DNA from 3 places in the Streptomyces sp. NPDC020875 genome. Region 2 is predicted to be linked to each of the others. Evidence: riboswitches for the same ligand, from Rfam matches in the RefSeq annotation. Region 2 holds a riboswitch; each other region holds the start of a gene.
The links. A riboswitch is a leader RNA that binds a small molecule or an ion and turns the genes downstream of it on or off. The one in region 2 is predicted to bind cobalamin.
Positions count from the first base shown of each region.

Region 1: another riboswitch for cobalamin. It lies ahead of cobN (cobaltochelatase subunit CobN); the one in region 2 lies ahead of AB0G74_RS21930 (cobalamin biosynthesis protein).
Region 3: another riboswitch for cobalamin. It lies ahead of AB0G74_RS15520 (ABC transporter substrate-binding protein); the one in region 2 lies ahead of AB0G74_RS21930 (cobalamin biosynthesis protein).

Region 1 covers NZ_JBFADP010000009.1:91,975-101,593, reverse strand. The annotation lists gene AB0G74_RS07595 (hypothetical protein) at 1-894, opposite strand, end outside; gene AB0G74_RS07590 (hypothetical protein) at 1,113-1,340, opposite strand; gene cobN (cobaltochelatase subunit CobN) at 1,619-5,212, opposite strand; cobalamin riboswitch at 5,242-5,389, opposite strand; gene AB0G74_RS07580 (cobalamin biosynthesis protein CobG) at 5,458-6,753, shown strand; gene AB0G74_RS07575 (precorrin-8X methylmutase) at 6,750-7,421, shown strand; gene AB0G74_RS07570 (precorrin-2 C(20)-methyltransferase) at 7,418-8,932, shown strand; gene AB0G74_RS07565 (cobalt-precorrin-6A reductase) at 9,025-9,619, opposite strand, start outside.
Region 2 covers NZ_JBFADP010000037.1:83,760-93,378, forward strand. The annotation lists gene AB0G74_RS21920 (putative cobaltochelatase) at 1-561, opposite strand, end outside; gene AB0G74_RS21925 (cobyric acid synthase) at 558-2,327, opposite strand; gene AB0G74_RS21930 (cobalamin biosynthesis protein) at 2,505-3,503, opposite strand; cobalamin riboswitch at 3,742-3,884, opposite strand; gene AB0G74_RS21935 (hypothetical protein) at 4,119-4,340, opposite strand; gene AB0G74_RS21940 (inorganic phosphate transporter) at 4,353-5,660, opposite strand; gene AB0G74_RS21945 (class II aldolase/adducin family protein) at 5,920-6,603, shown strand; gene AB0G74_RS21950 (hypothetical protein) at 6,892-8,016, shown strand; gene AB0G74_RS21955 (hypothetical protein) at 8,277-9,619, shown strand, end outside.
Region 3 covers NZ_JBFADP010000023.1:32,014-41,632, reverse strand. The annotation lists gene AB0G74_RS15530 (ABC transporter ATP-binding protein) at 1-657, opposite strand, end outside; gene AB0G74_RS15525 (iron ABC transporter permease) at 771-1,997, opposite strand; gene AB0G74_RS15520 (ABC transporter substrate-binding protein) at 1,994-3,025, opposite strand; cobalamin riboswitch at 3,064-3,211, opposite strand; gene AB0G74_RS15515 (M67 family metallopeptidase) at 3,217-3,639, opposite strand; gene AB0G74_RS15510 (amino acid permease) at 3,846-5,288, opposite strand; gene AB0G74_RS15505 (DUF2017 domain-containing protein) at 5,771-6,400, opposite strand; gene clpS (ATP-dependent Clp protease adapter ClpS) at 6,400-6,714, opposite strand; gene AB0G74_RS15495 (nicotinate phosphoribosyltransferase) at 6,881-8,209, shown strand; gene AB0G74_RS15490 (isochorismatase family protein) at 8,512-9,096, shown strand; gene AB0G74_RS15485 (hypothetical protein) at 9,171-9,482, opposite strand.

The DNA.
Region 1 (9,619 bases), on a different contig from region 2:
CAGGCTGTGGAGATTGACGCCGGGGGCGACCGGGATCAGCTCCAGATGCATCCGGTCGAGGTACGGGTGGTAGCGGCCGTCCTGGTCGCTGTAGGACAGATAGCCCAGCTCGGTACTGCCGAAGAGGTCCACGACCGGGCAGTCGAGCCGGCTCTCCAGATAGCGGCGCACATTGACCGGGGTGTACTCGTACGCCGTGATGACACTGGCGGGCCGGGGGAAGTCGTCCCACAGGCCCCAGGCGACCGCCTTGCGGACCAGCTGGGCGAGATGGGGCCCCGAGCAGTCGAGGTGGTAGCGGCCCCCGGGGTGCGCGGCGCGTTCCGCGCGGATCTCGGTGATCATCCGCTCCACCTCCTCCCGGCTCCAGAGCGCCGGGTCGAGCCGGAGGTTGAGATAGACGGTCCGGTCGTCGAGACGGCGGTCGTCCAGGGACGGTACGGGCCGGGCAGCGCCGGAGTCCCGGGGGACGGCGGGCTGCGGTGCGGGGCGGCCGGTGCGGGCGGTCTCCCGGGCGCGGGCGTTGACCCGGGCGACGTGCTCGGTCGCGAGGACCGTGGTCAGCGACACCCGGCGGCAGCCGTCGTGCCAGGTGCCGGAGATCTCCGGATGCTCGCTCCAGAGCCGGTAGTAGGAGGTGAGCAGGAAGTACGGGGGCCGGATGATCTGCATCCGGGCGTGGTTGGTGCCGGTGGAGAGGACGAACTCTGCCTCGCCGCGCTCCAGCGCGGCGGTGAGCGCGGGGGTCGTCCAGTTGTGGGGGAAGTCCCGGGCGATCTCCGGTTTCTCCAGTACGGGGAAGTGCCCGCGGGTGATGGAGTCCCGGTAGACGGGGATGTCCCGGATGAGTTCGATGGTGCCGGGGCCTGGCTGGCCGTCCGCGGTGACGTCCACAGTGACCTTCCGTCGGCGTGAGGGACCCGGTCCGGCCGGGCCCGCCGACGGGGTGTCATGGGCGGTTCCGGGCGCAGGGGATGGACCGGGGTTCGGGCCGTGGCGGCGGGCGGCGGTGGGGGAAGTCCGCCGCCCGGGCCGTTCCACGGGATCTCCGTCCGGTGCGGCGCGGCTCGTTCAGCCGTACCCGACGGAGATCCGCGGCATGGTGTGGTGCGTCAGGAAATGCAGCCGGCCTTCGGCGCGGCGCTGATACAGCCGGACTTGGCGGTCGCGCTGATGCAACCGTTCTTCTCGCCCGCCGCGGCGGAATTGGCGGAATTCCAGGCCCGCCAGACGTCGTCCTGGGCCATCTTCTTGATGAGCTTTTCCATTTCGGACCTCCGGTAATCGGGGCTGCGGCCGGCGGGCCGCACTTCCGTAATGAAAATTAAGATCTTCGCCATGATCTCGTCAATGGATCTTGTATGAGAGTCCCCTCATGGAAAAGCCTTACTTGATGGGAGGGTTCTCATGTTTCTCATCCGGAGCGGGTCCGGGGGCGGGTCCGGACCCGCCCCGGCCGCGGTCCGGACCCGCTCCCGATACGCGCGAAGCCCGCCGGGACCCGGCGGGCGAAGGGGGCGCAAAGGGCGCAGAGGGCGAAAGCGGTCGTACGGCGGCGGAGTGGGGCGGCCCGGTCCGGGCGGGGGGGGAGAGCCCCCGCCCGGTGGCGCCCCCGGACTCAGTCCTCGTCCTCCAGATCGCCCTCGGTCTCCAGGTACGCCTCGCGGAGCGCGGCCAGGACCGCCGGGTCCGGCTTCTCCCAGAGACCGCGGGACTCGGCCTCCAGCAGGCGTTCGGCGATGCCGTGGAGGGCCCAGGGGTTGGCCTCCTGGAGGAAGGCGCGGTTCGTGGGGTCGAGGACGTACGTCTCGGTGAGCTTGTCGTACATCCAGTCGGCGACGACGCCCGTGGTGGCGTCGTAGCCGAAGAGGTAGTCGACGGTGGCGGCGAGTTCGAAGGCGCCCTTGTAGCCGTGGCGGCGCATCGCCTCGACCCACTTGGGGTTGACGACCCGGGCCCGGAAGACCCGGGAGACCTCTTCGACCAGGGTGCGGGTGCGGACCGTCTCGGGGCGGGTGGAGTCGCCGATGTACGCCTCGGGGGCGGTGCCGCGCAGGGCCCGGACCGTGGCGACCATGCCGCCGTGGTACTGGAAGTAGTCGTCGGAGTCGGCGATGTCGTGTTCGCGGGTGTCGGTGTTCTTCGCCGCGACCGCGATCCGGCGGTACGCGGTCTCCATCTCGTCCCGGGCCGGGCGGCCGTCGAGTTCCCGGCCGTAGGCGTAGCCGCCCCAGACCGTGTAGACCTCGGCGAGGTCGGCGTCGGTGCGCCAGTCGCGGGAGTCGATGAGCTGGAGGAGTCCGGCGCCGTAGGTCCCGGGGCGGGAGCCGAAGATCCGGGTGGTGGCGCGCCGTTCGTCGCCGTGTTCGGCCAGGTCGGCCCGGACATGGGCGCGGACGTGGTTGATCTCGGCGGGCTCGTCGAGCCCGGCGACCAGGCGGACCGCGTCGTCGAGGAGGCCGATGGTGTGCGGGAAGGCGTCGCGGAAGAAGCCGGAGATCCGGAGCGTGACGTCGACCCGGGGGCGGCCGAGTTCCTCGTACGGTACGGCCTCCAGGCCGGTGACCCGGCGCGAGGCGTCGTCCCAGACGGGGCGGACGCCGAGCAGGGCGAGGGCCTCGGCGATGTCGTCGCCCGCCGTGCGCATGGCGCTGGTGCCCCAGAGGGACAGTCCGACCGAGGTGGGCCATTCGCCGTTGTCGGCGCGGTAGCGCTGGAGGAGCGATTCGGCGAGGGCCTGGCCGGTCTCCCAGGCGAGCCGGGAGGGGACGGCCTTGGGGTCGACGGAGTAGAAGTTGCGGCCGGTCGGCAGGACGTTGACCAGTCCGCGCAGCGGCGAGCCGGAGGGTCCGGCGGGGACGAAGCCGCCCGCCAGGGCGTGTACGGCGTGGTCGAGTTCGTCGGTGGTCGCGGCGAGCCGGGGGACGACCTCGCGGGCGGCGAAGTCGAGGACGGCGGCGACCTCGTCGCCGTGTTCGGCGGGGACGGCGGCCGGGTCCCAGTCCGCCGCCTCCATGGCCTCGACCAGGGCGCGGGCCTTGGCCTCCGCCGCGTCGGCGGTGGTCCGGGTGGCGGCGGACTCGTCCAGGCCGAGGGCCTCGCGGAGTCCGGGCAGCGCCGTGGTGCCGCCCCAGATCTGCCGGGCCCGCAGGATGGCCAGGACGAGGTTGACCCGGTCGGGTCCGGCGGGCGGGGCGCCCAGGACGTGCAGTCCGTCGCGGATCTGGGCGTCCTTGACCTCGCAGAGCCAGCCGTCGACATGGAGCAGGAAGTCGTCGAAGCCGTCGTCGTCGGGGCGGTCGGCCATGCCCAGGTCGTGGTCGAGCTTCGCGGCCTGGATCAGGGTCCAGATCTGGGCCCGGATCGCGGGCAGCTTGGCCGGGTCCATGGCGGAGATCTGGGCGTACTCGTCGAGGAGCTGTTCGAGCCTGGCGATGTCGCCGTAGGAGTCGGCCCGGGCCATCGGCGGCACCAGATGGTCGACCAGGGTGGCGTGCACCCGCCGCTTGGCCTGGGTACCCTCGCCCGGGTCGTTGACCAGGAAGGGGTAGACCAGCGGCAGATCGCCGAGGGCCGCGTCGGGGCCGCAGGCGGCGGAGAGTCCGGCGTTCTTGCCGGGCAGCCACTCCAGATTGCCGTGCTTGCCGAGGTGGATCATGGCGTCGGCGCCGAAGCCGCCGTCGGCGCGGGAGGCCGCGATCCACCGGTAGGCGGCCAGATAGTGGTGGGACGGCGGCAGATCGGGGTCGTGGTAGATCGCGATCGGGTTCTCGCCGAAGCCGCGCGGCGGCTGGATCAGGACGAGGAGATTGCCGTAGCGGAGGGCGGCGAGCACGATATCGCCCTCCGGGTTGGCCGAGCGGTCGACGAACATCTCGCCGGGCGCGGGGCCCCAGTGTTCCTCGACGGCGGTCCGCAGCTCCTCGGGGAGGGCGGCGTACCAGCGGCGGTAGTCGGCGGCGGGGACCCGGACCGGGTTGCGGGCGAGCTGTTCCTCGGTGAGCCAGTCCTGGTCGTGGCCGCCCGCGTCGATCAGCGCCCGGATCAGTTCGTCGCCGTCGCCGGACTCCAGCCCCGGAATGTCGGCGCCGCCGAAGTCGTAGCCCTCCTCGCGCAGCCGGCGCAGCAGGGCGACGGCGCTGGCGGGGGTGTCGAGGCCGACGGCGTTGCCGATCCGGGAGTGCTTGGTGGGATAGGCGGAGAGGACGAGCGCGATCCGCTTCCCGGCGGCCGGGATGTGGCGGAGCCGGGCGTGCCGGACGGCGATTCCGGCGACCCGGGCGGCCCGCTCTGGGTCGGCGGCGTAGGCGGGGAGTCCGTCGGCGTCGATCTCCTTGAAGGAGAACGGGACGGTGATCAGCCGGCCGTCGAACTCGGGTACGGCGATCTGGCTGGCGGCGTCCAGCGGGGAGACGCCCTCGTCGTTCTCCTCCCAGACGCTGCGGGGGCCGGTCAGGCACAGGGCCTGGAGGATCGGTACGTCGAGCTGGGTGAGGGCGCCCGCGTCCCAGGACTCGTCGTCGCCGCCCGCGGACGCCTCGGCGGGCTTGGTGCCGCCCGCGGCGAGCACCGTGGTGACGATGGCGTCCGCGGTCCGCAGGGTCTCGATCAGCTCGGGTTCGGGGGCTCGCAGGGATGCCACGTAGAGCGGCAGGGGGCGGGCGCCCGCGTCCTCGACGGCCGTGCAGAGGGTGTCCACGAAGCCGGTGTTGCCGCTCATGTGGTGGGCCCGGTAGTAGAGCACGGCGATGGTCGGCGCCCCGGCCGGGACGGTACGCGCGGTCCGCTCCAGCGGCCCCCAGGAGGGTGCGGGCGCCGGGGCGTCGAAGCCGTGTCCGGTCAGGAGCACGGTGTCGGAGAGGAAGCGGGCGAGCTGCTCCAGATTGGCGGGGCCGCCGTGGGCGAGATAGGCGTGGGCCTCGGCGGCGATCCCGACGGGCACGGTGGACGCGGCCATCAGCTGGGCGTCGGGGGCCTGTTCGCCGGTGAGGACGACCACCGGCCGGTCCCCGGCGAGCAGCAGGTCGAGGCCGTCCTGCCAGGCCCGGACACCGCCGAGGAGCCGGACGACGACGAGGTCGGCGCCGTCGAGGAGCGCGGGCAGGTCGTCGAGCGGGAGCCGGGCGGGGTTGGCGAAGCGGTAGGGCACCGGACCGGTCGCCGCACGGGCGCTCAACAGGTCGGTGTCGGACGTCGACAGGAGCAGGATCATGCGGCGCCTGGCCTTCCTCGGGGTCCGCGCCCCGGGTGGTGTCGGACGGCGGGAGTTCCTGGCTCGCCCGGCTCCGTGAAGGCCGGGTTCACAGTGGCGGGACCGCGCCGGATTCGCACCGGGCTTCCTCCCCTGTCGCCGTCGTGGCGATGGCGGACCGGATGATCCGCCGATGAGCATAGTAAGGGTCATGTCCACGAAGGGTGGAGGGCGTGTCCGGTGTGATGGTCGGTATGCTCGCCGCCATGTCCACGGCCCCTCCTCCTTCGTCGTCCCAGGCCACAGCGGTCTCACGGGACCGGGGCGACGCCTGCCCGGGGACGCTGAGGCTGCACGCGGCCGATGACGGCGCCCTGGCCCGGGTCCGGATCCCGGGGGGTGTGCTGACCGCCCGGCAGGCGGCGGCGCTGGGCGAAGCGGCCGACAGGTGGGGCGACGGCGCGCTGTATCTGACCTCCCGGGGCAATGTGCAGCTGCGGGGACTGTCCGACGGCTGCGCCGCAGAGCTGGCCGCCGCCCTGGCGGCGGCCGGGCTGCTGCCCTCGTACGGCCACGAGCGGGTCCGCAACGTGGTGGCGTCACCGCTCGCCGGGCTCGACGGGCGCGGCGTCCGGGACGTCCGCGACTGGCTGGCGGCGCTGGACGCGGCGCTCTGCGGCAGCGGACCGGCCCGGGATCTCTCGGGCCGGTTCCTGTTCGCCCTCGACGACGGCCGGGGGGACGTCGCGGCGCTCGGCGCCGATCTGACGGTACGGGCGGTGCCCGGCGGCGGGGCGCTGCTGACCGCGGGCGCCTCGGCCGGGGCGCTGCTGGTGCCGGACGGGGAAGCGGCGCGGGCGGCGCTGCTGGCGGCCGAGGTGTTTCTGGCGCGGGCGGCGGAGTGCGGCGCGCGGGTCTGGCGGATCGCGGAACTCCCCGTACCACCTGAGGAATTGACACGTGCCATTGGTGTGGCGCTGACGGCGGCCGGGATCGACGCCCGGCCCGCGCCCCGGGACACGTCGGCGACGGCTCCCCCGCCGCCGGGCATCACCGGCGACGCCCTCGCCGTGCACGCCCCGCTGGGCACGATCACGGCCGGACAGTGGCGGGAACTGACCGCCGTCGCCGCCGCCGCGCCCGACGCCGAGCTGCGGCTGACGCCCTGGCGGGGCGTCGTGGTGCCGGTCCGCGGACCGGATCCGCGGGAGACCGCCGATGCCCTCGGCCGACTGGCCCGTACCGGGCTGGTCACCGACGCCGGATCGCCCTGGCCCCGGGTCGGCGCCTGCATCGGCCGCCCCGGCTGCGCCAAGTCCCGGGCCGACGTACGGGCGGACGCGGCCCGTACCCTCGCCGACGCGGCCCGCTCGCCGCTGCCGCTGTACTGGTCCGGCTGCGAGCGCCGCTGCGGCCGCCCCCCGGGCGACCGGATCGACGCGGTCGCGGCCCCGGACGGCGGCTACCACCTGACCACCGCCGCCGCGGGGCGGCCCGCGGACACCGTCCGCCTGGACGACCCCACCCGGCTCGCCGCCGCCCTGGCGGCGATCGCCCCATGACCCGTACGACGACGACCGAGAGCAGCGAGAACACCGTGACCCCGTACGACTACGAGAAGGACGGGGCGGCCATCTACCGTCAGTCCTTCGCCACCATCCGCGCGGAGGCGGACCTGGCGGATCTGCCCGCCGACGTCAGCCGGGTCGCGGTCCGGATGATCCACGCCTGCGGCATGGTCGACCTGGTACGCGATATCGCCTACTCGCCCGGGGCGGTGGCGAGCGCCCGCGCCGCCCTGCTCGCCGGCGCGCCGATCCTCTGCGATGTGCAGATGGTCGCCAGCGGCGTGACCCGCAAGCGGCTGCCCGCCGGGAACGACGTGGTCTGCACGCTCTCCGACCCGGCCGTGCCACAGCTGGCGGCGAAGCTCGGCACCACCCGCAGCGCCGCCGCGATGGAGCTGTGGCGGGACCGGCTCGAAGGCTCCGTGGTCGCCGTCGGCAACGCGCCGACGGCCCTCTTCCGGCTGCTGGAGATGATCGAGGAGGGCGCGCCCAGGCCCGCCGCCGTGATCGGTGTCCCGGTCGGCTTCGTCGGCGCGATGGAGTCCAAGGACGCCCTGGCCGCCCACCCCTCGGGTCTTGAACACCTGGTGGTCCGGGGCCGGCGCGGCGGCAGCGCCATCGCCGCCGCGGCCCTCAACGCGATCGCGAGCGAGGAAGAATGAGCGGCAAGCTGTACGGCGTCGGGCTCGGTCCCGGCGATCCGTCGCTGATGACGGTCCGGGCGGTCGAGGTGATCGCCGAGGCCGATGTGATCGCCTATCACAGCGCCCGGCACGGGCGGTCCATCGCCCGCTCGATCGCGGCCCGGCATCTGCGCGCCGACCATGTCGAGGAGCCGCTGGTCTATCCGCTCACCACGGAGACCACGGACCATCCCGGCGGCTACCGGGGCGCGATGGAGGACTTCTACACGGAGGCGGCGGCCCGGCTCGCCGTCCATCTCGACGCGGGCCGTACGGTCGCGGTCCTCGCCGAGGGCGATCCCCTCTTCTATGGCTCCTACATGCATATGCACAAGCGGCTCGCGGACCGCTACGACACCGAGGTGATCCCCGGGGTGACATCGGTGTCGGCGGCTGCGGCCCGGCTCGGGACGCCGCTCGCCGAGGGCGAGGAGGTGCTGACGATCCTGCCGGGCACCCTGCCCGAGGAGGAGCTGACGGCCCGGCTCGCCGCGACCGACGCGGCCGTGGTGATGAAGCTGGGGCGGACGTTCCCCAAGGTGCGTACGGCGCTGGAGGGCGCGGGCAGGCTGGCGGACGCCCGGTACGCGGAGCGGGCCACGATGGCCGGGGAGCGGCTGGCGGATCTCGCCGATGTGGACCCGGATTCGGTGCCGTACTTCTCGGTGGCGGTACTGCCGAGCCGGGTGGACGTGGTCCGCCCGGAGCCGGTGCCGGGCACGGCGGGTTCGGCCGGGTCCGCCGGGGAGGTGACCGTGGTCGGTACCGGGCCCGCCGGGCCGCTCTGGCTGACGCCGGAGTCCCGGGGCGCGCTGGCCGCCGCCGACGATCTGGTCGGCTACACCACCTATCTGGACCGGGTGCCGGTCCGCCCGGGCCAGCGCCGCCACGGCTCGGACAACCGGGTGGAGGCCGAGCGCGCCGCATTCGCCCTGGAACTGGCCAGGTCGGGCCGGCGGGTGGCGGTGGTCTCCGGGGGCGATCCGGGGATCTTCGCGATGGCCACGGCGGTCCTGGAGGCGGCGTCGGCGCCGGAGTACGCGGACGTCCCGGTGCGGGTGCTGCCCGGGGTGACCGCCGCCAACGCGGCCGCCGCCCGGGCCGGGGCGCCGCTGGGGCACGACTACGCGACGGTGTCCCTGTCGGACCGGCTGAAGCCCTGGGAAGTGATCGCCGAGCGGCTGCGCGCGGCGGCCGGGGCCGATCTGGTGCTGGCGCTCTACAATCCCGGCTCCCGCAGCCGTACCTGGCAGGTGGCGAAGGCCCGTGAGCTGCTGCTGGAGCACCGGGCGCCGGAGACGCCGGTGGTCGTGGCGCGGGACGTCGGCGGCCCGGGTGAGCGGGTGCGGATCGTCCGGCTCGCGGAGCTGGACCCCGCCGAGGTCGATATGCGGACGATCCTGCTCGTCGGCTCGTCGCAGACCCGGGTGGTACGGCGGGGTGACGGCGAGGAGGTCGTCTGGACGCCCCGCCGCTATCCGGAGGCGTAGGACCCGGGAGGCGGTCGGCCCGGCCGTCCCCGGGGCGGGCCGCCTTCGGTCCGGCCGTCCCCGGGGCGGCCGGGTGTCCGGCGGGCAGCGGCTCAGCGCGTCCGGGGTTCGTACGCCGTACGGATCCACTCGACGGCCTCGGCCGGGCCGGGCACGACCGGTACCCCCTCGGGGACCGGCGGTCTGCGGACCACGACCACCGGCAGCCCCGCCTCGCGGGCGGCCGTCAGTTTGGGCGCGGTGGCCGCTCCCCCGCTGTCCTTGGTGACCAGGACGTCGATCCGGTGGTCCCGCAGCAGGGCCCGTTCCCCGTCGAGGGTGAAGGGGCCCCGGTCGAGCAGGACCTCGGTACGGGCCGGGCACGGCGGCTCGGGCGGGTCGACCGAGCGGACCAGGAACCACGGGTCGTCCAGGTGGGCGAAGGCCGCGAGCCCCGTCCGGCCGGTAGTGAGGAAGATCCGCCGGCCGAGCCCCGGCAGCAGCGCGGCGGCCGCCGCGAGCGATCCGGCCTCGTGCCAGTCGTCCCCTTCGACGGGACCCCAGCCGGGGCGCCGCAGCGCCAGTAGGGGAACATGGGCGGTGACGGCCGCCCGGGCCGCGTTGAAGCTGATCTTTCCGGCGAAGGGGTGGGTGGCGTCGACCAGCAGATCCACCGTGTGCTCGCGGAGCCAGTCGGCGAGACCGTCG
Region 2 (9,619 bases):
CTCGCCCTCCTCCGGATTCATCGTCCCCACCAGCAGGAAACGGGCCGCGTGCCGCACCGAGACGCCCTCGCGCTCCACATACGAGGCGCCCATCGCCGCCGCGTCCAGCAGCACATCCACCAGATGGTCGTGGAGGAGGTTCACCTCGTCCACGTAGAGGATGCCGCGGTGCGCGTCGGCGAGCAGTCCTGGCTCGAAGGACTTCACGCCCTCCGCCAGGGCCCGCTCGATGTCGAGCGCGCCCACCAGCCGGTCCTCGGAGGCGCCCACCGGCAACTCCACCATCCGCGCGGGCCGCTCCCCGCCGGGACCCGACTCGTGCGGCCCGTCCGGGCAGTCCGGGTAGGGGTCCCGGGGATCGCAGGAGAACCGGCACCCCGGCACCACCGCGACCGACGGCAGCAGCGCCGCCAGCGCCCGGACCGCGGTGGACTTCGCGGTCCCCTTCTCGCCGCGCACCAGCACTCCGCCGACCCGCGGCGAGACCGCGTTCAGCAACAGGGCCAGCCGTAGATCGTCCTGGCCGACGAGGGCCGTGAACGGATAGGGCGTCGTGCTCATGCCTCCCCCTCCGGGTCGTTGTCCGCTTCCGAGTCGGCCCAGTCGGCCGTGCGGTCCGTCTTGTCTGTACCGCCTGTACCGCCCGCGCCGGGTATGCCGACCGGGTCGTCCGTGGCGCTCCGCCGACGCGACGGCGCCGACTCCTCGTCCGGTACGGCGGACCCCGGAGCCCGGACCTCGCCGCCACCCGACTCCGGCTCCGGGTCCGCTCCAGTGGGCGAGGAGCCGTCCGGAACCGGGTCCGGCGCGCCCGGCGGCACGAACGGCAGGCCCGGGGGCGGCCCCGACTCGATCAGCCGGAGCAGCCCGTCCGTATCGGCGTGCTCCTCGATCAACTCGCCCAGCCGGTCCAGCTGCTCCTCGCGCAGCGCGTCGAACGAGGTGTCCGGCGCCGGGACGAAACGTCGCCCCGCCGCCTCGGCCACCCGGCGCAGAAACGCCCGGCGGAAGCCGTCGCTCTCCAGCGACCCGTGCCAGTGGGTGCCCCACACCGCCCCGACCCGGCAGCCGTCGAGAAACGGCTCACCCCCGAGGACCTCGGCCACCCCGTGATGGATCTCGTATCCCTCGACGGGCTCCCCGAGCGCCGAACCCGACGGCCGGGCCAGCGTCTTGGCGGCGGCGAACCGCACCCGGACCGGGAGCAGCCCCAGCCCCTCCACCGTCCCGGCCCGGGACTCGACGTCGTCCTCGATCAGCTCGCCGAGGAGCTGGAAACCACCGCAGATCCCCAGCACCGGCCGCCCCTCGGCGGCCCGGCGCGACAACGCGTCCGCCAGCCCCCGGCGGCGCAGCCAGTCCAGCGCCCTGACCGTGCCCCGGGTGCCCGGCACGACCACCAGATCGGCGTCCACCAGCTCCTCGGGCCGGTCCACGAACCGGACCACCACACCGGGCTCGGCGGCCAGCGCGTCGACATCGGTGAAGTTCGACATCAGGGGCACCGCGCAGACCGCGACCCGCAGGATCTCCTCGCCCACCGGCGGCGCAACCAGCGACTCCCGGACCGCGCCCCGCAGGGACACCCGCAGCCCGTCCTCCTCGTCGATACCCAGCCCGTGGGCGTACGGCAGCACCCCGTAGAACGGGCGGCCCGTCACCGACGTCAGCATGTCGAGCCCCGGCCGCAGCAGCCCCGCGTCCCCCCGGAACTTGTTGATCAGATACCCCGCCACCAGCCGCTGGTCCACCGCGTCCAGCAGGGCCGTCGTACCGAAGAAGGAGGCGAAGACCCCACCGCGGTCGATGTCGCCGACCACCAGCACCGGCAGCTCGGCCGCCCGGGCCACGCCCATGTTCACCAGATCCGTACGGCGCAGATTGATCTCGGCCGGACTGCCCGCCCCCTCGCAGATCACGGCGTCATACGTGCCCCGCAGCTCCTCCAGGCACTCCAGCACCGTGGTCAGCAGCTCGGAGCGCCGCCCGCCGGAACCGAAATACCCCCGGGCGCTCATCTCGCCGACGGCTCTGCCCAGCAGGACCACCTGGCTCGTCCGGTCGCCCCCCGGCTTCAGCAGCACCGGATTCATCAGGGCCGTCGGTTCGATCCGGGCCGCCCGCGCCTGCATCGCCTGGGCCCGGCCGATCTCGGCACCGTCCCGGGTCACGAACGAGTTCAGCGACATGTTCTGCCCCTTGAACGGGGCGACCTTCACCCCGCGGCCCGCCAGCCAGCGGCAGATCCCCGCGGTGACCACGCTCTTGCCCGCGTCCGACGTCGTCCCGGCGACCAGCAGCCCGCCGCCGCGCTTCCGCCCGGCCATCGCCGCCACCCCCTTCCGTCCTGCCCGATGCCTCCGAAGAGGCCCTGCCGATAAGTCGTGCCGTCGTCCCCGGGGACAGCGGCCGTCCGTCCGCCGCGCGTCCCGGATCTCATGTTGGACCCCGCCCGGAAATCCCGTCGGGCCCTGTGGACCGACGCCCGGTCGCGGAGAAAACCGTCACCCGCCCCGGGCAACCATCGCCCGCCCGGACGCCGTTCCGGATGTCGTGAGCCGTCGCCCCGCCGCCCTCCCGGCGATCAGCCGCCCCGCGACACATACCCCCAGCGCCAGCGCGCTCACCCGCCGCGACAGCCGTACCGCCCGCTCGATGTCCCCGACGGCGACCCGCCGGGCCCCGCCGTTCAGCACGGCCCGGTGCTCGACCCGGCCGCCGTACGCCAGCGTGCCGCCGAGCCGGACACCCAGCGCGCCCGCGAACGACGCCTCGACCGGGCCCGCGTTGGGGCTGGGATGCCGGTGGGCGTCCGCCCGCCAGGCCCGTACGGCACCCCGGGCGTCCCCGCCCGCGACCACGGCGAGCGCCGCCGTCAGCCGGGCCCCCGGGGCGCCCACCAGGTCGTCCAGCCGGGCCGACGCCCAGCCGAACCGGCGGTAACGGGGCGAACGGTGCCCCACCATCGCGTCCAGGGTGTTGACCGCGCGGAATCCGACCAGACCCGGCACTCCCGCCACCGCGCCCCACACCAGGGCGCCGACCACGGCGTCCGAGGTGTTCTCGGCGACGGACTCGACCACGGCCCGGGCGATTTCCGGCCCGTCCAGCGCCTGGGGATCACGACCGCAGAGATGGGGCAGCCGCTCCCGGGCGGCGTCGAGGTCCCCGGCGGTCAGCGCCGCGCCCACCGCCCCGGCCTCCCGAGCCAGCGACGTACCCCCGACGACGGCCCAGGTGGCGGCGGCGGTCAGGGCCACTGCGGCGGCGGGCTCCCGGCGCGCGGCCCGGGCCGCCACGGCCGCGACGGCGGCGGCGCCGCCCGCGCACCCGGCGGTGTACAGCGCGCCCCAGCCCCGGTGGTCACGCCACAGCAGCCGCTCGGCCGCGCCCGCGGCCCGCCCGAAGGCGGCGACGGGATGGCCCCGGCGGGGGTCGCCCAGCAGTAGATCGCCGAGGAGACCGGCGGTGGCGCCGATGGCGAAGACCCGGTCGGCTCGCATCGCTCAGCGCCCGGGGGAGCCGTAGCAGGCGGCAGCGGCGCGGGAGGTGTCCCGGCCGTCCGGCTGATCCCCGAAGGAGCCGGAGGAACGGGAAGAACCGGAAGGACTGTAAGAGCCGGAGGAACCGGGAGAACCGGGAGAACCGGAAGCGCCGGGGGACCCGGGTGCGGCCCCGCGAGCGGGGGCCGTGACGATGCCGCGCATGGCGAATTGTCCTCACTCAGGGTGTCCGCGCCCTGGTTCGACGTGAAACGGCGGCGAGAGTTCCTGGCTCCCGGGGATGTGCTCCCCGGTGACAGTGGCGGGACCGCGCCGGATTCGCACCGGCTTCCTCTGCTGCCTCCGTAGTGGCCCCGGCAGTCCACCACGGGGTGAGAAGGGCCGTCAACTCGCCCCTGACCTGCGACGGAGCAGTGTGCGCAGGGCCACATCCGGTGGTTGCGGCCGGGATGACGGCCGGGAATACGGAGAGCCGGGTCCGACCCGTCGGGGGGTCGGACCCGGCTCTCCGCGGCCGTGCGGACGGCCGGGGCCCGAGCTGATCGCGGAGGACCAGGGGGCCGGGGTGCTGACGGTGATCAGCGGGATCAGCAGGTCAGGAGCGACCCGCGGTGATCAGGTGACGATCAGATAGATCCCGTACCCCACCGCCACCGTGCAGAGCACGAAGCAGGCGTAGGCGCCGGTACGGGCGAGGGGCGCGGAGCCGCCGTTGGCCGCCGCGGCCTCCTGCTTGGTCAGGCCGATGACTCCCAGGGCGAACAGGCCCACGAGGAGGACGGTGCCGACGAGGCTGACACCGAAGACGGAGCCGAGGGCTTCCCAGTCGATTTTCATGGTGATACGTCCTTACACCGCGGCCGGGCTGGCCGGACCGGTCTCGGGGGCCGACGGCGCGGAAGAAGGGGTGGCGGAGGGGATGGTGGTCTTCAGCTCGCCGTCGTCGATCACACCGGCGGGCGGCGGGGTGACGGCGGCCATGGCGGTGGTGACGACGCCGGGGGACTCCTGGCCGTCGCCGGAGGCGCCGGTGCCGGTGGTGTCGTCCTCGTCGTCGTTCACGTCGTTCACATTGGTGTGGTCGACGACCTGGCGGCGCGAGACGATCCAGATCGCGGCGGAGGAGGCCACGAGGAAGACCGCCACGGCGGCGACGCCCCAGTCACCCTGCTTGGTGACGAACTCGGAGGCCGCGGCGACCAGACCGGCGGCCGGAAGGGTCAGACCCCAGGCGACGAACATCCGGGTGGCGGTGGACCAGCGGACCACGCCGCCCTTGCGGCCCAGACCGGCGCCCATCACGGCACCGGAGCAGGAGTGCGTGGTGGAGAGGGAGAAGCCGAGGTTCGAGGAGGCCAGGATGACCGTCGCGGCGCTGGTCTGGGCGGCGAAGCCCTGCTGCGGCTGGAGGTCGGTCAGGCCCTTGCCCATGGTGCGGATGATGCGCCAGCCACCGAGGTACGTACCGAGGGCGATGGCCACACCGGCGGAGACGATGACCCACATCGGAGGGTTGGAGCCGGGGGCGAGGATGTCGCCGGCGACCAGGGCCAGGGTGATGACACCCATGGTCTTCTGGGCGTCGTTGGTGCCGTGCGCCAGGGAGACCAGACCCGCGGACGCGATCTGACCCGCCTTGTACCCCTTGTCGGTGCTCTTGAGATCGGTGTTGCGGCCGATCCGGTACGTCAGCCGGGTGCCGATGTAGCCGGCGAGGCCGGCGACCAGCGGAGCGGCGATGGCCGGGATCAGGACCTTGGTGATCACCGTGCCGCCGTTGACCGAGCTGAAGCCGACGGAGGCGACGGTCGCGCCGATCAGACCGCCCATCAGGGCGTGCGACGAGCTGGACGGTAGTCCGACCAGCCAGGTCAGCAGATTCCAGAGGATGGCGCCGACGAGCGCCGCGAAGATGACTTCTGGGGTGATGCCTGCCTCGTCGACGATGCCACTGGAGATCGTCTTGGCGACCTCCACCGACAGGAAAGCGCCGACGAGGTTGAGCACGGCGGACATGGCCACCGCGGTCTTGGGCTTCATGGCGCCGGTCGAGATGGTCGTCGCCATCGCGTTGGCGGTGTCATGGAAACCGTTCGTGAAATCGAACACGAGAGCCGTCACGATCACTATCGCGAGCAGCAGCGTGATGTGTTCCATTTACCCAGGCAATCTTTGGAGGTCAGTGGCTCGCCGAAGGTAAGTAACCTGGGTGAACGGAAGGTGAACTGGGACCGGCTTGGGGGTGTATCCAAGCGGTTCTCGGCATTCCGCTTCGACTTTCGGGGGGCCTTCCGGAGGGGTGACCGCCGGTATGGCGGGCCCTCTCCGGGTGGAAAGCCTCATTCGTCCGATCTTGTGGTGATATGCATCACGGGTGCTCTGTCCCGCCGCCGCCCCGGCTGACAGGATCGCACCCATGACCGAACCGACCGTACGCGCGCCCGACGGCGCTCTCGAACACACCTGGCGGCAGCTGGTCGAAACGGCCCGCAGAACGGCCGCCGAAGGGCTGGTCGTGGGGACCTCGGGCAATGTCTCGGCCCGGGTCGGGCCGCTGATCCTCGTCACCCCCAGCGGAGTGCCGTACGACCGGCTCACGGAGCGTGATCTCACCGCCGTCGATCTCGGCGGACGCCAGGTGATCGGCGAGCTGAGGCCGACGAGCGAGCTGCCGCTGCATCTGGCGGTCCACCGGTCCCGCGACGGATCCCGCGACGGACTGGCGGTCGTCCACACCCACGCGGCGCACGCCACCGCCGTCTCCACCCTCGTCACCGAGGTGCCGCCGGTCCACTACATGACGGCGGACCTCGGAGGTCCGGTCCGGGTCGCCCCGTACGCGGTCTACGGCTCCGACGAACTGGCCCGCAACATGCTCACGGCACTCCTCGACCGGGAGGCGTGCCTGCTGGGCAACCACGGCACCGTCGCGGTCGGCGCGACCCTGGAGCAGGCGTACGACCGCACGGCCCAGCTGGAGTGGATGTGCCGGGTCTGGCTGCTCGCCGCGTCGGTCCCCGGGCTCGCCCCGCGCCTGCTCACCCGCGACCAGCTCACCGAGACCGCGACCCGGCTCCGCTCCTACGGCCAGCCGGGCTGAGCGACCGGTCCACCCGCCCCGGATGCACCTCCGCTTCCTCCGTGTCACCTGGGTCGTCCGAGGCAGAACGACCGCTCCCCTTGTGCCGCCGGACCCTTATGCGCCGCGGTTCCGTCCGGACACGCCGTGGTTCCGTCCGGACACGCCGTGGTTCCGTCCGGACGGACCGGCCGTCCGGACGGCGCGCGCCCGGCGGGTACTGTCGCGCGCGCCCGCCGGAACCCGTCCCGTACCCCCGCGGGAGTCGCCCCACTGGCAGCGGCGCGCGGTCGTCCCCACACTGGAACGGTGCGCCCGGTAACCGCGACGGCCGCCGCCGTCACCACAGTCGCAGGCATCGGCACCGCCGCGGCCCTCGCCCGCCGCGCCGTCGACGCCACCCTGCGTCCCGCGCCCGACCGGCCGCTCCCCGGCGACCCCCGGCTCACCGTGCACGCCACGGACCCCGGCCGGGTGGCCCTCACCCGCGCCCTGGCGTCCCGCAGACCCGGGACGTACGGCCTCGCCGGACCCGGCGTCCACGCCGTCGCGGGACCCGTGCTCGACGGCCCCGCCGCCACGCCCGACACCGTCGTCCGCCGCCTCGACGCGATCGGCCCCGGCACCCTCGAACCCGGTACCAAGGTCCGGATGACCACCCGGCTGCACTCCGGCGACCCCGGGACGGCGCTCGGCATCCCCTACGAGGAAGTCACCGTCCCCGGCGAGCTGGGCCCCCTCCCGGCCTGGTTCGTCCCCGCCGCCCGGGACCTCTGGGTGATCGCCGTCCACGGCCTGGGCACCACCCGCGAGCTGGCCCTCAACCTGCTGCCGTTCCTGCACGGCCGGGCCCTGCCCGTACTCGCCGTCGGCTACCGGGGCGACCCCGGCGCGCCCCGCTCGCCCGACGGACTCGGCCACCTCGGCGAGACCGAGTGGCGCGACCTCGACGCCGCCCTGCGGTACGCGGTCTCCCGGGGCGCCCGCCGCGTCGTCCTCCACGGCTGGTCCACCGGCGCCACCATGGCCCTGCACACCGCCGCGAACTCCGCCCTGCGCGACCACGTCAGGGGCCTCGTCCTCGACTCCCCGGTCCTCGACCAGGAGGCGGCCCTGCGCGCCCTGGCCCGCGCCCGGCACGTCCCGGGCCCACTCGTACCGCTCGTCGTCCGGGCCGCCCGGGGCCGCGCCGGGCTCTACCGCGACCGGCTGCCCGTCGCCGCCGACGCCCAGGCCGTCCGGGTTCCGACCCTGATCTTCCACGGCCCCGACGACACCCTCGCGCCCTGGGGGCCCTCCCGCCGGCTCACCGCCGCCCGCCCGGACCTGGTCACCCTGCGGACCGTCCTCGACGCCCCGCACGCCGCCAACTGGAACACCGACCCCGCCGCCTACGAGGAGGCCCTGCGCCGCTTCCTCACCCCCTTGATGTAGCCGCCCGGCGCCCGCCCCGGCACCTTCCGGCAACTCGCGGTCCCGCCGCCCGGCACCGGTCCGCCGTCCTGCTTCCGCGCGCCGTTCCGGGACCCCCGCCACCACCGCCGGAACGCGGTCCGTCCCGTTCCGTTTGGGCTTTCGGGCCGTCAGCGGGAAGACTGCTCCCCGTGACGTCCCGAAAGCCTGATGAGCAATTGGCGCGCAACCCCAGACTCCGTCTTGTCCGCCCGCGACCGCTGACCAGCGCACGCAAGGCCGTGACCACCCGGCGCACCCGGCCCGCGCCGAGGCCCCCCGAGGGCACCCCGCCCCCCGCCGAACTGGCCCGCCAGGCCCGTACGGTCCTCTCCGACGCGGTCCGCGTCGCCCGCTGGGCCGCCGTCGACGGCGACGCCGCCGGTACGGTCCCCCTCACCGACACCACCGAGGAACGGGCCGCCGCCGCGCTCGGGCTCGCCCCGCGGCAGGTCCGCGCGGGCTGGGACCGCGCCCGGCTCGCCGGACTGGTCGAACTCCACGGCGACATCGCCCGCCCCGGCTGGCGGCTGAGGGCCTGGGACCGCGACGACATGGCCGTGCTGCGCGGCTGGGTCGCCCTCTTCGACGCCTGGTCGCTGGCCCACCCCGCCCCCGACGCCACGGCGGCGACCGCCGTCGCCGAGGTCGTCGAGGCCGTACCGCAACTGCTCTCCCTCCTCCAGCTCTCGGCCGGACCAGTACTTGTCCCGGCCCTGCTCGACCTGTTGGAGCAGCGCGTCGCCGAACTGCGCGAGGAGCGGTGCGAGATCGCCCTGGCCCCGGCGACCCCCAAAGGAGCGGGCACCCCCGGCAAAGGGACGCTCGCCCCCGGCCTCGACCCCGCACCCGTCACGGCCACGGCACCGGCCGCCCCGCCGGTCACGGCCGTACCGGCGGTTCCCGGCGCCCCCGCCGTCCCGGCCGCCCCCGCCGTGCCACCCGGCGCCGATACGGCGGTCCTCCCCGGCGGACCGTTCATCACCCAAGTCCCCGACGTCCCCGGGGACTCCACGGCCGCCCCCCTGCTCGACTGGGCGCTGGACGGTCTCGCCGCCGTCGGCGCCCTCACCCTCGACCGGGGCCGCTCCGCCACCCTGACCCCGCTCGGCAACTGGGCGGTCTGGGTCAAGCTGGAACAGATCTGCGTCGCCGCCCAGAGCCCGGCCGGGAACATCGAGCAGCCCGCCGAGGACATGCTCCGCGGCTGCGCCCGGCTCACCCCGGGGCCCGCCCGCGCCGAGTACCGCGCCTGGCTGGCCGCCCGTACGGTCGCCGGAGCCGTCGCCGAACTCCTCGCCGTCGCGCGCGGCGAGGACGCCCTGCTGCGCGGACTGGCCTTCGAGGCGCTCCGGGTGGTCGGCGCCCCCGCCGAGACCGAGGTACGGGCCGCCGCCGACGAACCGTCACTCCGCCCCTACGCCCTGCTCTGGCTCGCCGAGTACGAGGGCGTCGACCCCGAGGACGCCCATGACGTCCTCACCCGTGACGAGTCCACCTGGCTCTGGGTCGACACCGCCGCCGCCGTCGCCGACCACGGCGAGCCCCAGCTGCTGCTGCGCCATCTCGACGCGGCCGTCCAGGG
Region 3 (9,619 bases), on a different contig from region 2:
GGCGGGCGGCCCGGCGGCGACGATCCGGCCGCCGTGCAGGACATGGATCCGGTCGCAGTAGTACGCGGCCAGGTTGAGGTCGTGCAGGGCGAGCAGGTTGGTGGTGCCCAACTCCCGTACCAGGCCGAGGATCTCCAGCTGGTACCGGATGTCGAGATGGTTGGTCGGCTCGTCGAGGACGAGCAGCGCCGGGTCCTGGAGCAGGGCGCGGGCGACCAGGGCGCGCTGCCGCTCCCCGCCGGAGAGCGACGGGAAGGCCCGCCCGGCCAGCTCGGTGATGCCGAGCCGGGCCATGGCCTCGTCGGCCGCCCGGCCGTCGGCGGCGCTGTCGGGCTCCCAGAAGCGCTTGTGCGGGGCCCGGCCCATCAGCACGATCTCGCGGACGGTGAGTTCGAACTCGGGCCGGTTCTCCTGCGGTACGGTCGCGACCCGCCGGGCCCGGTCCTTGGGGCCCATGGCGAGCAGATCGGCGCCGTCGACGGTGATGGTCCCGGCGGTGGGGCGCAGGGTGCCGTAGACACAGCGCAGCAGGGTCGTCTTGCCGCTGCCGTTGGGGCCGACGAGGCCGGTGGTCTCGCCGGGGCGGAGGTCGAGGTCGGCGCCTTCGAGGAGCGGGCGGCCCTCCGGGGTGGTGTACGAGAGCCCGCGTACCCGCAGTTCGGCCGGGCCGGGCCCGCGGGCACCGGGTCCGGCGCCGGTCGTGGCCGGGCTCTCGGCCGGGGCCTTCGCCGTGGTCGCGGTCAGGGCCCCGCCCTGGGTCGCGGTCGGGATCACGTCCGGCCTCCTTCGGTGCCGTCGACCGGGCGGCGGCGCATCAGCCACAGGAACAGCGGGCCGCCGATCAGCGCCGTCAGCACCCCGACGGGGACGTCCTGGGGCGCGGCGACGGTACGGGCCCCGAGGTCGGCGACGACCAGCGCGACCGCGCCGATCAGCGCGGCCACCGGGAGCAGGGCCCGGTGGGCGGCGCCGACCAGCAGCCGGGCCGCGTGCGGGACCATCAGGCCGATGAAGCCGACCGCGCCGCTGGCCGCGACGAGGACCGAGGTGACCAGGGAGACCAGGACGAAGACGGCGGCCCGGAACCGGGCGACGTCCAGACCGAGCACGGTCGCGCCCTCCTCCCCCACCAGCAGCAGGTCCAGCGGGCGGGCCAGGGCCAGCAGCAGCGGCAGCAGCAGGCCGACCACGGCGGCGGGCAGCCAGACCGTGTCCCAGCGGGCGCTGCCGAGCCCGCCGAGCGACCAGTACAGGGCCTCGCGGAAGTGCTCGGGGCGGGACGAGGCGACCAGGACGAGGGTGGTCAGCGCCGTGAAGACATAGCTGATGGTGACCCCGGCGAGGACCAGCCGGGTCCCGGTCATCGAGCCGCCGTGCCGGGCCAGTCCGTAGACGAGGACGAGCGCCGCGAAGGCGCCGATGAAGGCACCGGCGGGCAGGGCGACGGCGGTGGTCGCGCCGATGCCGAGGACCAGGACGACGACCGCCCCGGTGGACGCCCCGGAGGAGATCCCGAGCAGGAAGGGGTCGGCGAGCCGGTTGCGGACCAGGGCCTGGAGGACCGCGCCGACGACGCCGAGCCCGGCGCCGACGACGATACCGAGCAGGACCCGGGGCAGCCGGACGTCCAGCACGATCGTCCGGAACGGGCTGGGCTCGGCACCCGGCAGCAGCGCCGCGACGACCTCGCCGGTCGGGATGCGTACGGAGCCCAGCCCGAGGGCCGCGAGGACGGCCGCCGCCAGGGCGGCCAGCAACCCGGCCAGGACGGCCCCGAACCGCAGCCGGGAGGGCGTACCGGGGGCACCCGGCGCGTCGGGGCGCCCGGTCCCGGCGGGGACCGGGGCGACCGCCGTGGCGCCCTTGCGGAACACCATCCGGCGCCCCGGCTCGTCCCCGGACCCCTCGGCACTCTTCGCGTCGGCCCCGCCGGTACCGGACCCGGGCGCGGTGCCGGGGCCCGGCACCGCCCGCCGGCCGTCCGTCGGGGTCGTCATCGGGCGAGCTGGGGGGCCAGCTTGGCGATCGCGTCCGGGGCGCGGACGCCCACGACCGCGTCCGAGAGCGGCAGTACGGCGAACTTCTTGTTCTTGATCGCCGGGACGTCCTTCAGCGCAGGGTCCTCCAGCAGCCGCCGCTTCTTCTGGGCGAGGCTGGTGGCGCCGTAGTCGTAGATCACGATCACCTCGGGCTTACGGGCCACGACCTGCTCCCAGGTCGCGTCGCCGAAGCTCTTGGGAATGTCGGCGAAGACGTTCCGGCCGCCCGCGCGGGCGATCAGCTCATTGCCGATGCCCTTGCCGCCGACGGTGAACGCGGTCTTGTCGCCGCTGTCGTAGACGAATACGGGCACCGGCTCGGAGGTGGTCTTCTTCAACTCCGCCTCGGTCTTCGCGACCGTCGCCCGGGACGCGGCGATCCACTTCTCGGCCCGGTCGCGGACGCCGAAGGTCCGGCCGACCTCCTCGATCTCGCGGTAGACGTCGTCGAGGCCGGTCCGCTTCTCGGTGCAGTACTCCAGATTGAGCCGGGAGTCGATACCGGACTTCTTCAGCTCGTCGCGGGTGCGGCCGTCCTTGGCCTCGAAGGCGCTGGCGTAGCCGCCGTAGACGAAGTCCGGGTTGGCGGCGAGGAGCTTCTCCTTGGAGGGGTACTCCTTGGCGATCACCGGCACCGACTTGTACGCCTCCGCGTAGCGGGGCAGCACCTGGTCGTCCAGGTAGGCGGTGCCGACCAGGGACTTCTCCAGGCCCAGCTCCAGCATGATCTCGGTGACGTGCTGGTTCATGGTGACGGCCCGCTTCGGGGGCGCCTTGTAGGTGGTCTTCACACCGCAGTTGTCGACGGTGTACGGGAATCCGGCGGCCGTGGCCCCGGACTTCCCCGAACCCGAACCCGAGCCCGAACCGGAACCGGAGTCCGAGCCGCCGCAGGCGGTCAGGACGATCGGGAGCAGTGCGGCGGCCGTACCGGCTATGAGGGTACGGCGGCGGGCGGAACGGCGCCCTGACGTGCGTCGGGACATGCTGACGGCCTCCTCCGGGGATTTCCGCGTCCCCTGGGTGGTGGAAGAGGGCGATGGGTCAGTTCCTGGCTGACAGCCGTCGCCACGCGCCCGAGGGCACGTGTCAACGACCGGTAACAGTGGCGGGACCGCGCCGGATTCACACCGGCTTCCTGGGTCCCACCGCCCCGTATGGAATTGAAGCTGCCGGGTCAGTATGCCTCTACTACCCGGACCTCCTCCTCCGTGACCTCTCCGGCGACGATCCGGAAGGACCGGAACTGGAACGGTCCGGCCGCGTCGGAGTCGGCCGTGGAGACCAGGACGTAGTGCGCGCCGGGCTCGTTGGCGTAGGTGATGTCGGTCCGGGAGGGGTACGCCTCGGTCGCGGTGTGCGAGTGGTAGACGATCACCGGCTCCTCGTCGTTGTCGTCCATCTCGCGGTAGAGCTTCAGCAGATCACCGGAGTCGAACTCGTAGAACGTGGGCGAGCGGGCCGCGTTGAGCATCGGGATGAATCGTTCCGGCCGGTCGCTGCCCTCGGGGCCGGCGACCACGCCGCACGCCTCGTCGGGGTGGTCGGCCCTGGCGTGCGCGACGATCCGGTCGTAGAGGTCCTGGGTCAGGGTCAGCATGCGGATCAGGATAAGCGGGGGTCGTCCGGATGGCGGAAGGGCCGGTCCGTACCGTGCCGAGGTACGGACCGGCCCGTCTCGCGATTCGGACAGCCGGGCGGGGAGGCAGGCAGTTCCCCGCCCGCTGCCGATCAAGGGCCCGGCCCTCGGAGGGGCCGGGCGGCCGGTGACCGGTGCGGTCGGGCGGCCGGTGGCGGGCGGCGCCGTCAGCGCTTGGCGAAGGCCGCGCCCTCCGGGTTCTTGGACCGCAGGACGAGATACGAGACCAGCAGCACCAGGGCCCAGACCGGGGCCACGTACAACGAGATCCTGGCGTCCTTGTCGATCCCCATCAGCACGATCACCAGTCCGATGAAGGAGAGGGCGAACCAGCTGGTCCACGGCGCGCCGGGGGCCTTGAAGGAGGACTCGGCGACCTCGCCCCGGGCGACCTTGGCCCGGTAGCGGATATGGCTCACCAGGATCATGATCCAGGCCCACATACCGGAGATGGTGGCGAAGGAGACGATCTTGTGGAAGGCGTCGCCGGGCCACTGGTAGTTGATCCAGACGCCGATCAGCATCAGCCCGGCGGAGAAGGTGGTGCCGATCAGCGGGGTGCCGTGCTTGGTCAGCCGGGTGAAGAGCTTGGGCCCCTGGCTGTTGAGCGCCAGGTCGCGGAGCATCCGGCCGGTGGAGTACATCCCGGAGTTGCAGGACGACAGGGCCGCGGTGAGGACCACGAAGTTGACGATGCCCGCACCGATCTGGAGGCCCATCTGGTCGAACGCGGCCACGAACGGCGAGACGCCCGGCTGGAAGTTGGTCCAGGAGACCACCGAGAGGATCATGATCAGGGCGCCGACGTAGAAGACGGCGATCCGCCACGGCACGGTGTTGATGGCCTTGGGGAGGTTCTTCTCCGGGTCCTTCGACTCTCCGGCGGTGACGCCGACCAGCTCGACCGCGAGGAAGGCGAACATCACGATCTGGAGGGTCATCAGCGTGCCGCCGAGGCCCTTGGGGAAGAAGCCGCCGTCGCTCCAGAGCAGGGAGAAGGAGGCGGTGTCACCGGCGTCGCTGAAGCCGAGGGTGATGATTCCGGCGCAGATCAGGATCATGCCGACGATGGCGGTCACCTTGATCATGGAGAACCAGAACTCCAGCTCGCCGAAGATCTTCACCGAGATCAGATTGGCGAGGTAGAGCACGATCGTGAAGCCGAGCGCCGAGACCCACTGCGGGATGTCGAACCAGTACGTCATGTACTCGGCCGCCGCGGTGACCTCGGTCATCCCGGTGACGACCCAGAACAGCCAGTACGTCCAGCCGGTGGCGAAGCCCGCGAAGGGGCCGACGAACTCGCGCGCGTACTCCGAGAACGAACCCGAGACCGGGCGGTACATCAGCAGTTCGCCGAGGGCCCGCATGATGAAGAAGATGACCACGCCCGCGATGGCGTAGGCGAGGATGAGGCTCGGCCCGGCCTTGGAGATGCCCTTTCCGGCCCCGAGGAAGAGCCCGGTCCCGATGGCTCCGCCGATGGCGATCATCTGGATCTGCCGGGCCCCGAGTGCCCGGTGGTAGCCCTGGTCCTCGGCGGTGGCCGCCGGGGCTCCGGCCGGCTTGCCCGGCCCGTCCTTGCTGTCGTCGACCTGCACCGAGGTCATAAGCTGCTGCGCCCTTCTCTCCATGCCGATCCGCGCGCCCCGCCTCTCGGCGAGCGACCGCGGACCAGTTCCTGATCCCCCCGGATATGGATGGAGTGCCACCGGCGATCCGCCGGCTCAAGCGCCTCCAGGGGCATGGGTGGCGCCCCTGGCGGTCGTGAAGATCTATCACGGTTGCGACAAAGATCGATCCGGCTTCTTGTGCCTTATCCCACATATAGAACCGGACAAAAGACTCCCCGAGGGGTAAACCACCTCGGGGATGTCACGCGATCGTTATTCGGATTTGAGCGTCCGTTGAGCGAACAACCGAACGGACGGACGGGAGGAGGGGCCGAGGGTGCCCCGGCGGCCGGCCGGGACAGGAGAGGCCCGGCCCCGGACGGCGTACGGAACCGGACCGCCGCGGCCCGAGAGCCGGAACCGGCCCGCCCGGCGCGCTCAGCCGGACAGCCGGACAGCCGGACAGCCGCTCGGCCGCCTCAGGGCAGCAGCGTCTCGACCAGGGTCTCCTGGAGGACCCCCAGCCAGAGGTAGGCCATCACCATCGGCTTGCGCGGATCGTCGTCCGGCAGGCGGTAGAGGCCCGTCTCGCCCGCGTCGTCCTCGTCGGAGACCTCCAGCCGGGTGCCGATGGTCAGCCGCAGGTCGTTGAGAGCGCCCAGCCAGTAGCGGCAGTCGTCGGGCGGCAGCTTCAGTACGGCGGCGGAGTCGCCGCCCGGCTCCAGCCCGTCCAGGGCCCGGACGACGGCGAGCGCGTTGGCCCGTTTGCCCGCGCGCAGATCGTTCTCGGTGTAGCGGCGGAACTCGGAGGAGGCCGCGCGGGTCTCCTCCTCGGTCATCCCGGGACCCTGCTCGCCGGGCGGGCGGGGCGCCGGGGTGGGACCCCGGTAGGCGTCGGGGAAGAGCCGGGCCAGCGCCGGGTCGGACGGCGGCTCCGTCGGCCCCTCCGCGAACAGCGCGGCCAGCGGGTCCTCGCCCTCGACCGGCTCGTCGCCGGGCCCGATCAGCTCCAGCAGCTGGATCGCCAGGGACCGCAGGATGGAGATCTCCACGTCGTCGAGCGCGACGGCGGCCCCGCCTCCGGGCAGCGGCTCGAAGTGTCCCGGCATCAGCCGCGGTCCTGGGTGAGGGTCGCCCAGAGGCCGTAGCCGTGCATCGCCTGCACGTCGCGCTCCATCTCCTCGCGGCTGCCGCTGGAGACCACGGCGCGTCCCTTGTGATGGACGTCGAGCATCAGCTTGCGGGCCTTGTCCTTGGAGTAGCCGAAGTACGCCTGGAAGACGTAGGTGACATAGCTCATCAGATTCACGGGGTCGTTGTGGACGAGCGTCACCCACGGCACGTCGGGTTCGGGAACGACGGAACTCTGCTCCGCCGACTCGGGGCGCGTGATCTCAGTGGGGGCGACACTCACCCGATCCATGCTGCCACCCGGGGCGCCGGGGCGCATAAACGACTCCCCATTTCGTCAGAGTGACGAAATGTGAGGTAGCATCTGGCCATGGCTGGATCGCCCGGTTCCCACGGGCGTTCGACGGCGCGCCCCGCCCCGGGCGGGAAACGGCGCAGAAAGCGTGAGGTCGAGTCTCGTGAACACCGCTGACCTGGGGCTCCCGGTCGATGTACCCTCCACGGCCCTCTTCACCGATCAGTACGAGTTCACCATGCTCCAGGCGGCTCTGCGGGCGGGTACGGCCCACCGCAGGTCCGTCTTCGAGGTCTTCACCCGGCGGCTGCCCGAGGGACGCCGGTACGGGGTCGTCGCGGGCACGGGACGGGTCCTGGACGCGGTGGCCAACTTCCGGTTCGACCCGGACGTACTGGCCTTCCTGCGGGAGCGGGAAATCGTGGACGCGCCGACCCTGGAGTGGCTGGCCTCGTACCGCTTCAGCGGTGACATCTGGGGCTATCCGGAGGGCGAGGTCTACTTCCCGGGCTCGCCGGTCCTGCGGGTCGAGGGCAGCTTCGCCGAGTGCGTGCTGCTGGAGACCGTGATCCTCTCGATCCTCAACCACGATTCGGCGATCGCCGCCGCGGCGTCCCGGATGGCGACGGCCGCGGGCGGCCGTCGGCTGATCGAGATGGGCGCGCGCCGGACCCACGAGCTGGCGGCGGTGGCCGCGTCCCGGGCGGCGTACGTCGGCGGCTTCGACTCCACCTCGGATCTGGCGGCCGGGTTCCGGTACGGCATCCCGACCGTCGGCACCAGCGCCCATGCCTTCACCCTGCTCCACGACAGCGAGCGGGACGCCTTCCGGGCCCAGGTCGACTCGCTGGGCCGGGGGACGACGCTGCTGGTCGACACGTACGACGTGGCGGAGGCCGTCCGGACGGCGGTGGAGATCGCCGGGCCCGAGCTGGGCGCGGTCCGGATCGACTCCGGGGACCTGCTGCTGGTGGCCCACCGGGTCCGGCAGCAGCTCGACGAGCTGGGCGCCCGGCACACCAGGATCACGGTCACCTCCGATCTGGACGAGTACGCCATCGCGTCGCTGGCGGCGGCCCCGGTGGACGGGTACGGCGTGGGCACGCAGCTGGTCACCGGCAGCGGCCACCCCACCTGCTCGATGGTCTACAAGCTGGTCGCCAGGGCCCGGGGCGAGGCCCCGGACGCGCCGCTGGAGCCGGTGGCGAAGAAGTCCGTGGGCGGCAAGGCGTCGATCGGCGGCCGGAAGTGGGCGGCCCGGCGGCCGGACGCGGAGGGCACGGCGGAGGCGGAGGTCGTGGGCACTGGACCCGTACCGGAGGAGCTCGTCCCGCACCGGCTCCAGATCGAGCTGGTCCGGGGCGGCGAGATCGTGGCCCGGGAGCCGCTGGACGTGGCGCGCGAGCGCCACCGGGCCGCCCGGGGCGCGCTGCCGTTGTCCGCCACGCAGCTCTCGCGGGGCGAGCCGGTACTGCCGACGGAGTACGTCTGAGGGGACGGCGGCGGCCCCTGCGGGGCGTCCGCGTGAAAGGCGGTGCCCGGGTGGTGTGAGGGCCCGCCGCGCGGGGACGCTCCAGGAAGAGGGGGCCTCGCGGGCGGCTTACCGGGCGGGGTCCGGGGTACGGAACCCCGGGCCGGGCCCGTACGGCGGCCCCGCCCCTATCCGCTGCGGCCCTCCGCGCGGCACGCTTGTCATACCGCTACCGAAACCTTTCTCCGATCCCGTCCGCCCCTCACCGACCCGATTCCCCCGAACGTCGCCCGTTTCCCCGCTCTCCCCGAAGGACACCCGCCATGCACCGCGCGCTGATCGTCGTCGATGTCCAGAACGATTTCTGCGAGGGCGGCAGCCTCGCGGTGGCGGGGGGTGCCGGGGTCGCGGCGGCGATCACCGATCTGATCGGTGAGAGCAGCCCGGCGTACCGCCATGTGGTGGCCACCCGGGACCACCACGTCGACCCGGGCGACCACTTCTCCGACACCCCCGACTACGAGACGTCCTGGCCGGTGCACTGCGTCGCGGGCACGGAGGGCGCGGGCTTCCATCCGAACTTCGCCCCGGCCGTGGCGTCCGGCGCGATCGACGCCGTCTTCGACAAGGGCGCGTACGCGGCGGCGTACAGCGGCTTCGAGGGCGCGGACGAGAACGGCACCGGGCTCGCGGCGTGGCTGCGGGCGCAGGGCGTGACGGAGGTGGACGTGGTGGGGATCGCCACCGACCACTGCGTCCGGGCGACGGCCCTGGACGCGGCCCGGGAGGGGTTCACCACCCGGGTCCTGCTCGATCTGACGGCGGGGGTCTCCGAGGAGCGGACGGCGTGGGTGCTGCCGGAGCTGCGGGAGGCGGGCGTGGAGCTGACCGGGAAGCCGGTGGTCTGACGGTCCCGGGCCGGGCCCGGGATGCCGGGGCCGTGGACCCGTACGGCCGTACGGGTCGGTGCCCGGCCGCTCCCTCAGGCCCAGCCGCCCCGCAGCGGGGTCCGGAAGGGGTGCCAGAGGGCGGAGACGGGGGCCTCGTGGGGCCGCCAGAGCAGTCCGTCGGGGTGGTGCAGTACGGCCGTGATCTCGTCCGGCGTCGGCGGCTCCAGATTCCCCCGCAGATAGACGGCGCGCAGCCCCAGGTTCCGCAGCCTGGTCAGGGCGCGGGCCCGGTTCGCGGCATGGACCAGGAAGCGGGCGGCGCTGCCGTCGTCCAGCGGGCTGGGCAGGCTGAGCGCGACGACGACGCTGCCGTTCGGGAGTCTGCTGAAACCTCCGCCGGGCATGGTGTACCACTCCCCCGTGGGTGCGTAGGCCCGGGGTCCGCCGGTCGGTGCGGGACCCGGGTGTCAATAAGAGGCGGTCACCACGCACCTAAACACGATCGGCCGTCGCCCGCTAGAGGGCGACGGCCGATCACGCT